3 regions of the Oceanobacter sp. ABM4_470 genome follow, and region 1 is predicted to be linked to each of the others. Evidence: predicted binding sites of a transcription regulator. Region 1 holds the regulator's gene; each other region holds the start of a gene.

Region 1 (5,267 bases):
TATCCCGGACGACTTGCATTACCCCGACGCGGGCAAGCTGGTCAAACTATCCGAGCAAATGGCGCGGATGGCACGTACACGCTGGCAAGCGACCGTATCCGGTCGTTTTGGTCAGCAATCCGGTTCACAACACGGAGTTCAGTAGTTATGGCACATCCAGTTCAGGTAATCGCAGTAACTGGCGGCAAGGGCGGGGTTGGCAAAAGTAACCTCTCGGTCAATCTGGCCATCGGCCTGGCTGAACTCGGCCGTCGGGTGGTGGTGCTGGATGCCGACTTGGGCCTTGCCAACATCGACATTCTGCTGGGGATCAGCTCCTCCAAAACCATCGAAAATGTGTTGGCAGGGGAGTGTGACCTGCGCGACATCATGGTTCGCGGGCCGGGTGGCATTCGCATTGTGCCGGCGGCGTCGGGTACCCAGAAGCTGTCGCAGCTGAACACCATGGAGCACGCGGGTCTGATTCAGGCATTCAGCGAGCTGGCGGACGACATCGACGTATTGATTGTGGACACCGCCGCAGGAATTTCCGACACCGTGATCAGCTTTGTCTGTGCCGCTCAGGAAGTACTGATGGTGGTGACCGACGAGCCGACGTCCATTACCGATGCCTATGCTCAGATCAAACTGCTGAACCGGGACTACGACATGTTTCGCTTCCGCATCGTTGCCAACATGGTGCGTACCCCACAAGACGGCCACGCACTGTTTGGCAAGCTCACCAAAGTGACGGACCGCTTCCTCGACGTTGCCCTGCAATACGTTGGCGCAGTGCCGCAAGACGACGCCGTCAAACGCGCGGTGCAGCGGCAGAAAGCAGTGGTTGAAGCCTATCCGCGTTCGCGGGCTGCAACGGCATTCAGGGCGCTGGCCAAAAAAGTGGATGCCTGGCCGTTACCGGCTACCCCACGGGGTCACCTGGAATTTTTTGTTGATCGACTGGTGCAGCAACAGATCGGAGCCTGACAGTGAATCACACGAGTTGTATGGCCTATGCCGCAGTAGAAAAGAACAGCGTCGACGAGCGCGTTCGGGAGCATGCCACGCTGGTAAAACGCATTGCCCATCATTTGATGGGGCGATTACCCGACTCGGTGCAACTGAACGACCTGATTCAGGCGGGCATGATTGGCCTGCTGGAAGCTGCCCGTAAATACGATGGCGACAAGGGCGCCAGCTTTGAAACCTACGCCGGTATTCGCATTCGAGGCGCCATGCTGGACGAAATGCGGCGCGGTGACTGGGCGCCCCGCTCGGTGCACCGTAATACCCGCAGGATCAGCGACGCCATTCACGAAATCGAAAGTGAAAAAGGCCGCGACGCTGAAGACAGCGAAGTGGCTGAACGGCTGGGCATGAGTACCGATGAATATCATGGGGTACTGCGCGACAGCGCCAGCTGTCGGCTGTTCAGTTACGAAGAAATGCTGGAAAACAACGACAGCGCCGTCGATGCCATGATGGACGACGACAACGATGATCCCTCCCACGGGGTTGAGCGAGGGGCGTTTCAGCGCCAACTGGCCGACGCCATCAAGGAGTTGCCGGAACGCGAGCAACTGGTGCTGGCGTTGTACTACGACGAAGAATTGAACCTCAAGGAGATTGGCGCAGTGCTGGGCGTCAGTGAAAGCCGGGTGTGCCAGATACACAGTCAGGCTGCCCACCGACTGCGCTCTCGCCTTGGCGGCTGGCTCGATTAGCCAGTCTCTGGCTTTAAGGGGACATCTATTTAATCCTGCACGGCTCTGCGCGAGTGTTGCCGTTGTTCAGTGCAAGGCGACGAATGCAGCGAAATGACGAGTCCTTTTCAAGTTCGTCAACACCGCACTGGGCGGCGGCAACCCGCGCCCTGCGGGGGCTGCCGGATGATCTCGACTCTGTGTCGCCGACTTTTGACTTGACCCGTCAGGCCTGCAAGTCGGCTTCGTGATTCGAAACCATCCGGCAGCCCAGAGTGAGCACCGGATTAAATAGATGTCCCCTTAACCAAAACAGGGCTGCTGAGCTTTGCTATGGCTCTGTCTCTGTCTCTGTCTATAGCTCTTTATAGCTCACTATAGCCCCTGTCCTATCCCTTCCTGCTGCCGATGCATGGGCTGATTTACAGCCCTGCGCGCAGAAAAAAGCCCAATTGATTCAACTTGTTGAAAACTGTTACCGAGTTTCTGGATAACCGCCAGAGTGGGTCTACACTTCCTTTAAAGCCCTTACGCCAAGGCGTGTTCGGGTAGCAAGTACGGCTTGTGAGTGAAGTCGATAATTGGAGGTCGTTTTGGACAAGAACATGAAAATTCTCATCGTTGATGATTTCTCTACGATGAGACGCATCGTTAAGAATCTGCTGCGGGATTTGGGATTTACCAATACCTCTGAAGCGGATGATGGCTCAACTGCCTTGCCGATGCTGCAGCAGGGCGACTTCGATTTTCTGGTCACCGACTGGAACATGCCTGGCATGACCGGTATCGAGCTGTTACAGAAAGTTCGGGCAGACGAACGCTTGCGAAGCCTGCCGGTGCTGATGGTAACCGCCGAGGCCAAGCGAGAACAGATCGTCGCAGCGGCGCAGGCCGGTGTGAACGGTTACGTAGTGAAACCTTTCACTGCGGCGGTGCTGAAAGAAAAGATTGAAAAGATCTTTGAGCGTGTTGAAGGCTAACCCAGGGATGTAAACCATGTCTGAAAGCAATCAGCCTGTTATCGCTCAGGCCACCAGTGAGGAAATGAAGACTCTGGCCCAGAATATGGTCGAGAGCATCGAGCGGGGGGAGTTGACCCACGCCGTGTCACTGGTTAGCCAATTGAACGATGTTCGTGACAAAACATTGTACGAAGAGATCGGCCGTCTGACGCGGGCGCTGCACGAGTCGATCAAAAACCTCAATATCGAAACCGTAGGGGCTGGCTCGGAGATTGAAAAAGCCACCGACAAGCTCTCCTACGTGATCGAAATGACCGACAAGTCGGCCAACCGCACCATGGATCTGGTGGACGAAGGCATTCCGTTGGCTTCCGAAATGAATGAGCGCGCAGCAGAGCTGGGTGAGCAGTGGCAAAAGTTTCTGAATAAGGAACTCAAGCCCACCGAATTTCGGGCGTTAACCAAGGATATACAAGACTTTTTGGCCCAAAGCGAAAGCCAGTCCCGGCAAATAAAGAATCAGTTTAACGAGATTCTGCTGGCACAGGACTTTCAGGATTTGACCGGCCAGGTGATTCAGAAAGTCGGCACCCTGGTGCGTGACGTCGAATCCCAGCTGGTGAACCTGGTGGTGATGGCAGGCACCGTGGATAAGATCACGGGCATTCAACACCATGGGCTGGATGCAGAACCCGAGGCCGAGCCGGAATCACCGATCAAGGCAGAAGGTCCTCAGATTGATAAAAGTGTAGATGGCGTGGTCGCCAGTCAGGATGACGTTGATGACCTGTTATCCAGTTTGGGTTTCTAAAGGAGCAGGTAGATGAGCTTCGATGCTGATGAAGAGATTCTTCAGGATTTTCTGGTAGAGGCAGGCGAGATTCTTGAGCTGTTGTCCGAGCAGTTGGTTGAGCTGGAACAACGCCCTGATGACAACGATTTGCTGAACGCCATTTTCCGTGGATTCCACACAGTAAAGGGTGGTGCAGGCTTCCTGCAACTGACCCCACTGGTGGACTGCTGTCACGCTGCTGAAAACGTGTTCGACACCTTGCGGAACGGCTTGCGGGGTGTGAACTCCGACCTGATGGACGTGGTGTTACAGGCGCTTGACTCGGTCAACGCCATGTTTGATGACGTTCGTTCCGGCGTGATGCCAGAACCCGCAGACCCGGAATTGATTCATCAGCTGCACAAGCTGGCCGAGCCACAAACCGCCGACGAGCTGGAGCCCTTGCCAGAGCAACCACCGGAGCCTGCGGCAGAAGCCCCGGCTGCTCCTGTGGAGGCGGCTGCGCCAGAGGTTGGTCAGACGGCTGGTCAAGCAGACGCGGGTGCCCCTGATGCCGATATCACTGACGACGAGTTTGAGCAGTTATTGTCGGCGTTGGATGAAGACGGTACCGGTCAGGCCCCGGCTCCGGCAGCGGCGGCAGACGACGATTTGTTCGACATGCCAGGCGCTGGCGCCAGCGGTGACGATGAAATTACCGAAGACGAATTTGAAGCCCTGCTGGATCAGATTCACGGCAAAGGCAAGCACGGCGCTGCGGCACCGGCTGCTGAAAGCACTCCGGCACCGGCGGCGCCAGAACCAGCTGCCGCGCCAAGCGGTGGCGGTGATGACCTGATTACCGACTCTGAATTTGAAGAGTTGTTGGACCGCTTGCACGGCAAGGGCAAACACAGCTTTGCGAATGGGGAAGAAGCGGCTGCACCAGCTGCTCCTGAACCAACACCAGAGCCTCCTGCTGCCCCAGTGGCTGCACCACCACCGGCTGCGCCTGTATCCGAAAGCAAGCCCGCGCCGGAAAGCAAGCCTGCTGCCCCGGCAGCCAAACCCGCGGCACCGGCTGCCGCCGGCGGAGGCGCCGCTGGAGGCAAGCCGCCAGCAGCGCGAGCACCTGCCAAAAACGACAAGGACGCGGGTGGGGAAGCCACCGTGCGTGTGGATACCAAGCGTCTTGACGACATCATGAACATGGTCGGTGAGCTGGTACTGGTACGTAACCGATTGGTACGTCTGGGCCTCAACAGCTCCGACGAGTCGATGTCGAAAGCGGTGGCCAACCTCGATGTGGTTACCGGTGATCTGCAAACATCCGTGATGAAAACCCGGATGCAGCCGATCAAGAAAGTATTTGGTCGTTTCCCTCGAGTGGTACGGGATCTGGCCCGCCAGCTGAAGAAAGAAATCAACCTTGAGCTGCGCGGTGAAGAAACCGACCTGGATAAAAACCTGGTTGAGGCACTGGCTGACCCACTGGTTCACCTTGTGCGTAACTCGGTTGACCACGGGGTTGAAACTCCGTCTGAACGGGAAGAATCCGGCAAGCCTCGGGTAGGCCATGTGGTGCTGTCAGCGCAACAGGAAGGTGACCATATCCTGCTGCAAATTCAGGATGACGGTAAAGGGATGGACGCCAACCTGCTGCGCCGTAAGGCAGTTGAAAAAGGCCTGATGGATCAGGATGCCGCCGACCGCTTGACCGATCAGGAATGCTTTAACCTGATCTTTGCACCGGGCTTCTCCACCAAGGAACAAATCTCCGATGTGTCGGGCCGTGGTGTAGGCATGGACGTGGTGAAAACCAAGATCGCCCAGCTCAACGGCACCATCAAG
Region 2 (5,267 bases), 170 kb from region 1:
ACAGGCTTCCAGCGCATTGTTGATCAGGTTCATCAAACCGCTGACCAGTGCATCGCGGTTGCAGTGGATGATTTTGTCCGGGCACTGGTTGTCGATGTGGTAGAGGCCGTTGTTTTGCACCATCGGCACTTCCATGGCGGCCTCAAGGTCTTCCATCAGGTCTGCCAGGCTGATGTCGTCGTGCAGTGGCAAATCACCACGAGCAAAGATCAGCATGTCGCGCACCTGATGCTCCAGATGGCGTAAACGCTCCATCAATTTGCCAGCGAAGCGTTCGCGGCTGTTTTGATCAAGATCCGGATTAGCCAGATGGCCAGCGTAAAGCGTCGCAGCCGACAGCGGCGTCCGCACCTGATGGGCAAGCGAGGCAACCATTTTGCCCATCGCAGACAGGCGCTGATGCTGGGCCAATTTGGTTTGCAGGGCGCGGGTTTCAGTCATGTCCGTCAGCAGCACCAGTTGGCCAGGCTGTTCAGTCATGGGGTTGGTACGAATCAGTACCCGACGGCCGTTTTTCAGGGACACTTCGTGGCCATCGTCGTGGCGTGGCGCAAAGCAGCGACTGATCAGCACACGCCAACGCTGGCCCAAAATGGAATTCACATCCGCCAGCGGTGCCAGCAGCTGTTCCGCCACCGGATTGGCTTTGGTCACAATACCGTTGCGATCCAGTAGCAGAACGCCAGCGGGCAGCATGTTCAGCAGCAACGCCAGTTCATTAGCCAGACGCTCTTTTTCGGCCAGCTCTTTCATGCGCTGCCGAGACACCTGGGCCAACTCACCACTGAGCTGCTCTACCTGGGTTTCCAGTTGCTCGTAGGTGTCGCTCAGTTGGCGCGACATTTGGTTGAAAAGATTGAGGGTACGGTTCAGAACCTGACGCTCTTCACTCACACCACTGCGATTTCCCAGCATATTGCTGACATCGGCCACGGAGGACGGGTTACCCGAATTGGCCTGTGCTGTTGAAATCGTCATAAACACCTCGCAAATCTGCTGATTTGTCGCCAGAAATCCAGCGTTTAGACAGAGATTGCAAAGGCTGTGCCTGATTTTAATATTATTTATAAGTTGTTGTTTTTATTAGTTTTCTAACAAAATAGACTCTCGTTTGACGGTTTTCAGGCATAAAAAAACCGGCTTGATGCCGGTTTTTTATCGTCGCTCTGCGAGGTTGAATCTGGAGTTTTGACGCCAGAAAAATCACGCTCAGGCGAAGTCTTTCTCTTTGCGTTGCAGGTTGTACTTGCGCATCTTTTCCACCAGCGTGGTACGACGAATGTTCAGCTTTTCAGCAGCTCGCGCCACCACGCCATTGGCATCGTCCAGCGCCTGTTGAATCAGGGTCGATTCCAGATCGGCAAGGTATTCGCGCAAATCCAGACCATTCACTGGCAGCAAAGCGGCGTTTTCCAGGGTGACCGGCTGGTTCTCGTCTTGCATCAGCTGCATTGCCGCTTCGTTGTTACTGGCTTCGAATTCTGCTTCTTCACCATCGCCAAAGTGGCGGAATTTCTTCGGCAGCTCGTTAACGCCCACCACCCCATAAGGATGAAGAATCGCCAAACGCTCAACCAGGTTGGCCAGCTCACGGACGTTGCCGTGCCACTCGTGACGGCACAACGACATAATGGCGGCCGAGTTAAAACGAATGGAGCCCCGCTTCTCGTTTTCCAAACGAGCGATCAACTCGTTCAGCAACAACGGCAAGTCTTCTACCCGCTCGCGCAGGGACGGCATTTCGATGGGGAACACGTTCAGACGGTAGTAAAGGTCTTCCCGAAAGGTGCCATCTTCGATCATCTGCTCGAGGTTTTTGTGGGTCGCAGCAATGATGCGCACGTTGGCGTTCATGGTTTTGTTGCTGCCCACCCGTTCGTAGGTGTGCTCTTGCAAAACACGCAGGATTTTTACCTGCATGTTTAACGGCATATCGCCAATTTCGTCGAGGAACAGGGTGCCGCCTTCGGCCAGTTCAAAACGGCCCGGACGACTGGAAATTGCACCGGTGAAGGCACCCTTTTCGTGACCGAACAGTTCGCTTTCCAGCAGCTCTGCCGGAATCGCGCCGCAGTTAACCGGCACAAACGGCTTCTTACGACGGTTGGAATGGTAGTGCAGGTTGCGGGCAACCACTTCTTTACCCGTGCCGGACTCGCCAAGGATCATCACACTGACGTCCTTGTCGGCCACCTGCATGATCAGGTCGCGCACTTGCTGGATGTGGCGGCTGGTGCCAACCAGGCTACGGAAAAGTTTAACGTCACGGCGCTCACCACGACCGCCACCATTGGTGAAGTGGTCACGGAACAGCTGACAACGGTGCAGGCTGTCCAGCAGCTTGTTGTAGCTCGGTGGGGTTTCCAGTACGGCCAACACGTTGCGACGAACGTTCTCGTCCAGCTTGGTGTTGCTCAGGTCGCCACTGCCAACCGCAATCATGGGTGCAGCTTTGTCCCAACCGTACACATCCGAAAGGATGCTGGCGCAAGCGCCTGAGTCGTCGGTACCGATCAATACAGCGGCGATCTCTTCGCTCGATTCAGTACGTGCATTCACTTCATCCCGCCAATGGGCGCTGTCGCCAACAATGACTTCTTCGCCCAGGAAGTCGAGGATGACCTTCATGTCATGGCGTCGTTGTTGATCGTCATCAATCAGCAGGATCTTGATTTCTCTCCACATACCTATTGCCCTTCCCTTCGATGCTGTCAGGCTGAGGTTCCGGCAGACCGGACTGTTAGCGCCATTCCCTTGGGCAACCTTCGGCCGGATTGTGCCAACAGTTTGACCATTCGTTATCAGTTAAGGACTTGAGACTGACTCTGTCAATTCTTCGTCGCATTACGAATGGATATTGTCAGATAAAACCCCAAAACAACATCTATGGTTACGTTATTGTCCTATTGTCTTACAATTGGTGACATAAGTAACAACATTTTGCAGTCGAGGATATGACGCAGGCCGCCAGTTTTGCGGCCGGGTCACGATGAGACAGGATCAGGGATTTTGCCCTCCCGATTGGAGGACACATCTCCCTGATGGTTCAAACAGAAATCTGGCTGGACAGCTCGGCGGAATCGGTTTCTTTTTTCGATGCAGGAGCAAAGTTGGCGAGGTAATCGTCGCGGATGCCATCCCAGCCGCGTTTCACCTCAAGCAACAATCCCATCACTTCTTCGATCATTTCAATGTCGTTAGCGCTGCTGGCCTGTAACAGGCGACGGTTCATATAGTCGTACAAACGATCCAGATTCATGGATATCTCACCACCGGAACTGTGATCCAGACTGGATTGCAGTGTGCCGATGATCTCGATAACGCGTCCCAACAAATTGGCTTTGGTCGCCATGTCCTTGTTTTCAATCGCGACCTTGCTCTGCGCCATACGGGTCAACGCAGCTTCCATCAACAATTGAATCAACCGGTGCGGATCGGCATCCAGAACTTCGGAAGTCGCATTCACTCGCTGATATTGTTTGGCACCTGAAGGGTACATAGACCTGCTCCTCTCATTCATTGCCAGGCTGGTTATCCAGAGTTAACGGCCGGGCCAGAATGATCTTTAGAAAAAAATCTGCCCAAAGCCCCTTTGAAAAACTCAACGCAACGCCAACAAGAGACCAACAACACAAAGCCAAACAGCGGTAAGGGTTATCCGCCAGAGGGCTTTCCAATGGCTGACCTTTGCCTCTCTTACAATCCAAGCCTCAAAAAATTCCATTTAAAACAGCAAGTTATAATTTGGCACAGGCTGTGCTGTATCTGACCATCAGCGGCAATACGACCGCACCACCAGACAGATACTCGCCGCCGGGCGGCAAGGGGTCCCCATGGAGAGCACTGCACTCAGGCAGACCGACATACCGGGTTTCAAGGGCAAGGCAAGGGCGCTGTACATCCAGGCCAGCACCCTCTACACGCGCGCTGGCGATGAAGGCCGCAGCGACTTGCTGGACGAAGCCCTGACGCTGGCCGAAAAGGCTCACCTGAGCGACCCGGGCAACCTGCAAAGCTGCAACCTGCTGGCCCGTATTCAGCTGCGCCGTGGCGAACTCGACAGCGCCGAACGCTGGGCCGGTATCGGCCTTGGGCTGAAACCCGACAGTACCAGTATTCTGTACACCGCCGGTCTGATTGCGCTGGAACAGCACCAGCTTGATCAGGCCGAAGACTATTTTGCCCGCGCCACCCGAGTCTCCCGGGTAGCCACCCGCGCCCCGGTATCGCTGGCTCACATCCACTTACTCAAGGGCAACTTTAACGAAGCCTTTGCCGAATACCGCCAGCTGCTGCAACAACATCCGGACGATGTGTACTTGCAAAGCCGCCTGATGGAAGCCGCTGCCGGGGTACGACTGGACGAATACGACGCTGCCCTTGCCGACGAATTACTGCAATGGTTTGAATTTGAAGGCGATATTTCGCTGCTCGACCGGCTGGCACTGGGGCAGCTGAAACTGCGCTACCGAGCAATTCAGGGCGAACGCCCGCTGGAAATCACAGACCTGCTGGATGATCCGCTATTGATTGCGGCCTGCTCACGCTTTGCCATGGCCGACCCGGATCTGGAACGGCTGCTGACCTCCGCCCGTTTGTCGATTCTGACCCAGACCACACGCCAACTTGCCATTGATAACAAACTGCAGCCGCTGGCATTGGCCATTGCCAAACAGACAAGCCTCAACGAAGGCAGCTGGATGGAAAGCGACGACGAGCAACAACAAATTGCGCGTTTGCAAACGGTCGGCAGCAAACTGCTGCAACTGGCTGACGCCCAGTCACTGGCAGCCGCTTCCGCCTGTTGCCTGCTGATCGCCATGTATCGGCCCATTCAGCAAACCCCATTGCGACCACAACTGCTGCCGCAGCGTTTGCAGCACCCGGCCTTTGATCAGGGAGTAAGCCAACTGCTGTTGCAGCAACTGGCCGAACAAGAACAGCGTGCCCTGCATGCAGACGTCATTCCCCAACTGGGTTACGACAGTCAAATGCCGCACCCCAGTCAGGACTTCAAGCAAAGCCCGATTGCCCAGTTGTATGAAAGCAACCCCTACCCGCGCTGGCAGTATCTGGGAAACTACCCCGCCAGCGATTACATGGACATGCTGCAGAAGCAGTTCCCCGGCAAGCTCAGTCATTTAAGCCCAAGATCACAACTGAATGTGCTGGTTGCCGGCTGCGGCACCGGTCGACAAGCCTTGCGGCTGGCACGGTTCTTTACCGACCTTCACGTGACCGCGCTCGACCTGAGTCTGGCGTCGCTC
Region 3 (5,267 bases), on a different contig from region 1:
TTGGAGTTGGCAGCCACATAGGCGACCGAGAAATCATCGTTAACAAAGCACAGCGCCAGTACCACCACACTGACCAACAGGAACAGCGCCTGCGCCGCCGCTAACGGCCGCGCGTAGGTCATCGCTACGCCATTGTTGGCAGCAACGCCCCACAAGGGCACCAGCGCTTGCAGGAAGGCCACCATCATGGCCATGATCAGCGCCAGCTGACCAAATTCTGGCAGCGACGACAAGCCGCCGTAAGCTTCACCCAACATCAGTACGCTCCGGCCTTATTAGTCTCGGACTCCGTGCCGTAACCGCCATTGGCGGCCTCTTGCATGGATTGCTTGCCATCTTTATGGGCTTGCTCCAGCGCTTCTTTCACTTCCGGCGGCATGTAGTTTTCATCGTGCTTGGCCAGCACTTCAGAAGCCTGCAACACGCCGTTGGCGTCGAGCTGGCCCATGGCCACAATGCCCTGCCCTTCGCGGAACAGGTCCGGCAGAATGCCTTCGTAGAAGATGGTTGCGTTGGCGGCGCCATCGGTGACTTCAAAGGTTACGCCAAGGCCGCTGTTGTCGCGCTTGACGCTGCCCTCGACCACCAGGCCACCGGCACGAATGGTGCGCCCTTGTGGCACTTCACCAGCGGCAATCTGGCTCGGTGTATGAAACAGGTTGATGTTTTGGCTGAGTGAATACATCAGCAATCCAACCGCAGCACCAAATCCAATCACCAAAAAGATGATCAGCTGCAAGCGCTTCTTACGTTTGGGATTCATGCGTTACCTCTCATCACTAACAGCTCCTTACGGACGGCTTTTCACGGTCGCCGCCTCAGGGGCAGCTGATTCGGAAGCAGATGCATTGCCTGCTGCCGTTTTATTGGGCCGTTGCTGACGACGTACGCGCTGGGCCTGTTCGCGGATCAGGCGCCGACGTTGCAGCATGGGCAGTATCACATTGACGGCGATCACCAGCGCCGCCAGACCATAGGACAACCAGACGTAAAAACCGTGGCGTCCCATCGCCAGAAATTCACTGAAACTGTTGAATTCCATCAGCGTTTTCCTCCCAGCATTTCCGGCAGCTCTTGCACCCAACCGCGCTTGCGTTCGTGCCAGAGGATTTCGTTACGGGTACGCAAAATCACCATCAAGGCAAAGAACACATAGGTGGTGACAATCATAATCAGCAGCGGCCAGAGCATTTCCGGTGCCATGCTCGGCTTTTCAGTCAGTTTCAGGGTTGCGGGCTGGTGCAGGGTGTTCCACCACTCCACCGAGTACTTGATGATCGGAATATTCACCACACCCACCAGCGACAAAATGGCACCGGCCTTGTGACTGGCTTCTTCCGACTCAATTGCCCGCTGCAACGCCATTACCCCGAAATACAGGAACAGCAGCAGTAGCATGGACGTCAGGCGTGCATCCCAAACCCACCAGGTCCCCCAGGTTGGCTTGCCCCAAATAGCACCGGTAAACAGCGCAATCAGACAGAAGCTGGCACCCAGTGGCGCTACCGCGCGGGCAACCCAGGCCGCCATTTTCATTTTCCAGACCAGATACACCGCCCCGGAAACCGCCATCATCATAAAGGCCGACTGCGCCACAATGGCCGCTGGCACATGAATGTAGATGATGCGGAAACTGTCACCCTGTTGATAATCCGCCGGAGCAAACAGCAATCCCATCACCAGACCAGCAACACAGCCGATCACAGACACCAGCGTCAGCCAGAAGATCCAGCCGGAGGTGATTTCATAAAACCATTTGGGCGAACCCAGACGGTGATACAGGCGAACCAGCTTTTGCCACATAAACAAACCTCTGACTACATCTCGCTAGCGCGATAAATTCAGTTTCAATGCTGCCGCCGCCGCAAAAGGGGTCAGACAAGCGGCGAGTGCCAACATGGCGCCCAAAAAGCCGATTTGGCCATTGTAATCCATACCAATACCGGCGTGATAAACCGCACTGGCAGCAAAAATCAGTACCGGCACGTACATCGGCAGAATCAGCAAGCTTAGTAGCAGCCCACCGCTGCGAACACCCGCCGTCAGTGCCGCGCCTACCGAACCCAGCAGACTCAGCACCGGCGTGCCGACCAGCAAGCTCAGAATCATTGCCCAATAGGCATCCTGCGGTAGCGCCATCATTACGCCGAGCACCGGAGCCATCAGCGTCAGCGGCAAACCGCTGCACAGCCAATGCACCAGCGCCTTGGCCAACGCCAACAAATACAGGGACTCACCCGACGCCAGCCACTGCTCGAGCGTGCCGTCTTCAACATCGGATTTGTACAGCGCGTCCAGCGACAGCAGGGTCGCCAGCAAGGCGGCCACCCAGATCACTCCACCGGCGATACGAGCCAGAAATTTGGGATCAGGATCAACGGCCAACGGAAACAGCGCCACCACCATCAGGAAAAACATCAGCGGGTTAAGCCACTCGCCCGGATTGCGGGCAGCCAGCAACAGATCGCGCTTGATGGTAGCAGCCACCAGACTCATGACGCGCCCTCTTCAGCCGCATCAGTAACGGCATCTGACCGCGACGGACTGGCAGCCAGTACGCCAAGGTCGAGTCGTTGCAACGATGGAATGTTCTGCAAGGCATGGTGACTGGTAATCACGACAGCACCGTTACGTTCAACGTGACGCTGGATTCGTTGCTCGAGCCATTCAACGCCATATACATCCAACGCCGTAAACGGTTCGTCCAGAATCCACAGCGGTGCCGGAACCACATCCAGCCGCGCCAACCCCACCCGGCGCTGCTGACCGGCAGACAATTGATTGCAAGGGGTTTCCTCGTAGCCAGCCAGTTCTACCTGCTCCAGCGCCTGCCACAGCTCATCGTCACTGATATTGGCTTGCTCGGCCCAGGGGCTCACCAGCCAACGCAGGTTTTCAATTGGGGTTAATGCACGTTTGATGGCGGCCGAATGGCCAAGATACAGACGCCGGGCGGCGTATTCGGAGAACACATCATCAAGCGGTTCGTCGTGCCACAACAGTTCGCCGTCGTAGTCACGATTGAGGCCCGCCAGCAGACGCAGCAAGGTGGTTTTGCCCGCCCCGTTGGGGCCAGCCAGTTGCAACAGGTCACCATTGCCGATGGCGAAGGAGAGAGAGTCGAACAACACCCGGTCATCGCGCTCACAGAACAAATCTGTGGCGGCCAGAGAGACACTGTTATTGTCGTAACGATCGAGCATTCAAACTCCGGATGCCTGTTATTTCATACGCCAGTGGCCAACGACGTTCTGACCAGTCACTCAAAAGGCCTCACATTATATACAAAAACAAACCATGCAGTGGCTTGACCCAGATAGGTCTCTGGTTCAATTTTTCTGATACCAGCGGGTTATTTACATTGTATTTTCAAGCTTTTACGGCCGCTGCCGATAACCAGAGAAGCGTTGTTTGCATGAGAGAGCTGGCTGACTGCGGGCCTGATCATGAACCAGTAGCTCCCGACACACAATCGGTGCCAGCCAAGCCGTTGTTAGCCAGACCTGGATATCGGGTCGTTGTTACCGATACATAGCTGCCTGCTCATTGCCATCAAGCCATCACCACAGGAGCGATAACATGTTATTTCACGTCAGTCGCTCCAGCCTCATACGTAACCACCCGACAGGATCGGCGCTATGACGGATCGAATGCAGCCCTTGCTGTCCGCCGCGCTAACCGCGTCGCAACGCCTGTCCGCCAGCTCGCCATCCACCAGCGTGACAGCGGGCAGCAGCGAACTTGCTCAAACAAGCATGAGCGCGGCAACGGCCAAACGCGATGTGCAGATCATCAAGGCTAGCGTGGTCGCTACCCGGGTCGATCAGCAAGGCCGCCAACAGCTGCTGCAATTGAAGTCCGGCAACGACACCTTTGAAGTCAGCAGCCAGCGCCCCATTGCCAAAGGCAGCCAGCTGACGTTAGCCGTCGACAGCACTGCCAAACCGGTGCCGACCGTTGAGGTGCTGTCGGTAAAACCGCCGCCGTCTGGCACCAGCCCAGCCGCACCATCACGGTCCGAAGCTTCCCTTTTACAACAAGCGGTACAACAACTGCTGCGCTCACGACTGCCCATACAAACGATACAAACTGCAGAGCCCGCGCCGTCTAACATATCGCCAAACAACACCAGTAAAGCACTTGCGAGCAATGCGAAAGCTGGCGGTATTCACAGCCAGATTCAAAGCTATGCGGCTCAAGCAGGGACGGTTGCCACCAATAGAACGGTATCGCAAGCCACCGCCCAGCTGTTACAACAAGTGCTGGGCAGCCTTGAGAGCACGGGCAAGCAGAGCACTGATAACCAGCAAGCATTGCGCTCCTTTGTTCAGCAATTGCCTCAGCTAGGCGGCTCGGGTGCAACCCAAAGTAAGCCTGAGACTGCCAAACAAACAGCAGACGGTGCTTTTACTAGCAATTCACCCAACAGCACGCTCCCCACCGCCAACCAGGTGAAGCACGCCATCCTGCAATCCGGTATTTTTCACGAAGCCGATCTGATGCAACAGCTGAACGCTCAACCTGGCTCACGTGCCGAAAGCCCTGCTCAGGATCTGGCTGGCCAACTGTTTCGAGCTGCGGGGCGACTGTTTGCCAAGGCCTATACGGTATCCACAGCCTCTGAGTCATCGGCGTCCAAAGCAAGCAGTCAAACCGGGACAGCACAGCCGACCCCACAGGCAACAGAGTCAGTGCCACCCCTTCGACAAAATCCGCTACAAAAACCCCCGTCCAAATCAGCGGCTGACGCCACCCAGCTGCAAAAGCAACTTAACGGCATTGGCGAGCAATACAGCCAACGTCAGAGTGCCAGTGTTCAGGCCGCCCTGGACAGTTTGACGCCTCCCAACCTGAAAACTCTGCTCACCCGTTTGCTGGCAGAGCACGGCGGGCTGGGACAACAAGGCGCTGGCCGTCCTTCCCCCTTGCCTGCCTCATTGCCCACCTACTTGCCTGCCGCCTTGTCCACCAAATTACCCACCAGCTGGGCCAGTGTTACAACTCAGAGCCAGACCCAAACCGGTACGGCTGTTTCTGGTAGCGCTAGCGTTTTATCCGGCTCGGCAGAGGCTGCCCTGATACAACAGCTCAGAGGTGCGTTGGCCAGCATAGAAACCCAGCAAATACAGATGCGTCAGGCGCAGAGTCAAGGCGAGTCGCTGTTACGCAGCCTGTTGCTGTTCAATCAGGACGACCAGTTGCAGCAGGCCACACTGGATTTAAGGAAAGAACAAACGGAGCCGTTGCGGGAGCTGGCAGGAGACCGT

Evidence for each region. The regulator FliA, encoded in region 1, starts transcription of late flagellar genes. The targets are predictions, from matches to a motif close to CTAAAGTTNNNNNNNNNNCNGCCGATA.
Region 2: the regulator FliA is predicted to act here: its motif matches at 3,543-3,569, upstream of fliS (flagellar export chaperone FliS).
Region 3: the regulator FliA is predicted to act here: its motif matches at 3,369-3,395, upstream of fliK (flagellar hook-length control protein FliK).

What each region holds. Positions count from the first base shown of each region.
Region 1 is NZ_JBSWTR010000001.1:2,237,795-2,243,061, reverse strand. Features, by position in the region: gene flhF (flagellar biosynthesis protein FlhF) at 1-145, shown strand, start outside; gene ACXADJ_RS09805 (MinD/ParA family protein) at 148-966, shown strand; gene ACXADJ_RS09800 (RNA polymerase sigma factor FliA) at 987-1,703, shown strand; gene cheY (chemotaxis response regulator CheY) at 2,288-2,662, shown strand; gene ACXADJ_RS09790 (protein phosphatase CheZ) at 2,679-3,455, shown strand; gene ACXADJ_RS09785 (chemotaxis protein CheA) at 3,468-5,267, shown strand, end outside.
Region 2 is NZ_JBSWTR010000001.1:2,407,952-2,413,218, forward strand. Features, by position in the region: gene ACXADJ_RS10585 (sensor histidine kinase) at 1-978, opposite strand, end outside; gene ACXADJ_RS10590 (sigma-54 dependent transcriptional regulator) at 1,210-2,685, opposite strand; gene fliS (flagellar export chaperone FliS) at 3,047-3,499, opposite strand; gene ACXADJ_RS10600 (methyltransferase domain-containing protein) at 3,834-5,267, shown strand, end outside.
Region 3 is NZ_JBSWTR010000002.1:466,586-471,852, reverse strand. Features, by position in the region: gene ACXADJ_RS18855 (heme lyase CcmF/NrfE family subunit) at 1-257, opposite strand, end outside; gene ccmE (cytochrome c maturation protein CcmE) at 257-763, opposite strand; gene ccmD (heme exporter protein CcmD) at 791-1,042, opposite strand; gene ACXADJ_RS18840 (heme ABC transporter permease) at 1,042-1,803, opposite strand; gene ccmB (heme exporter protein CcmB) at 1,828-2,496, opposite strand; gene ccmA (cytochrome c biogenesis heme-transporting ATPase CcmA) at 2,493-3,203, opposite strand; gene fliK (flagellar hook-length control protein FliK) at 3,639-5,267, shown strand, end outside.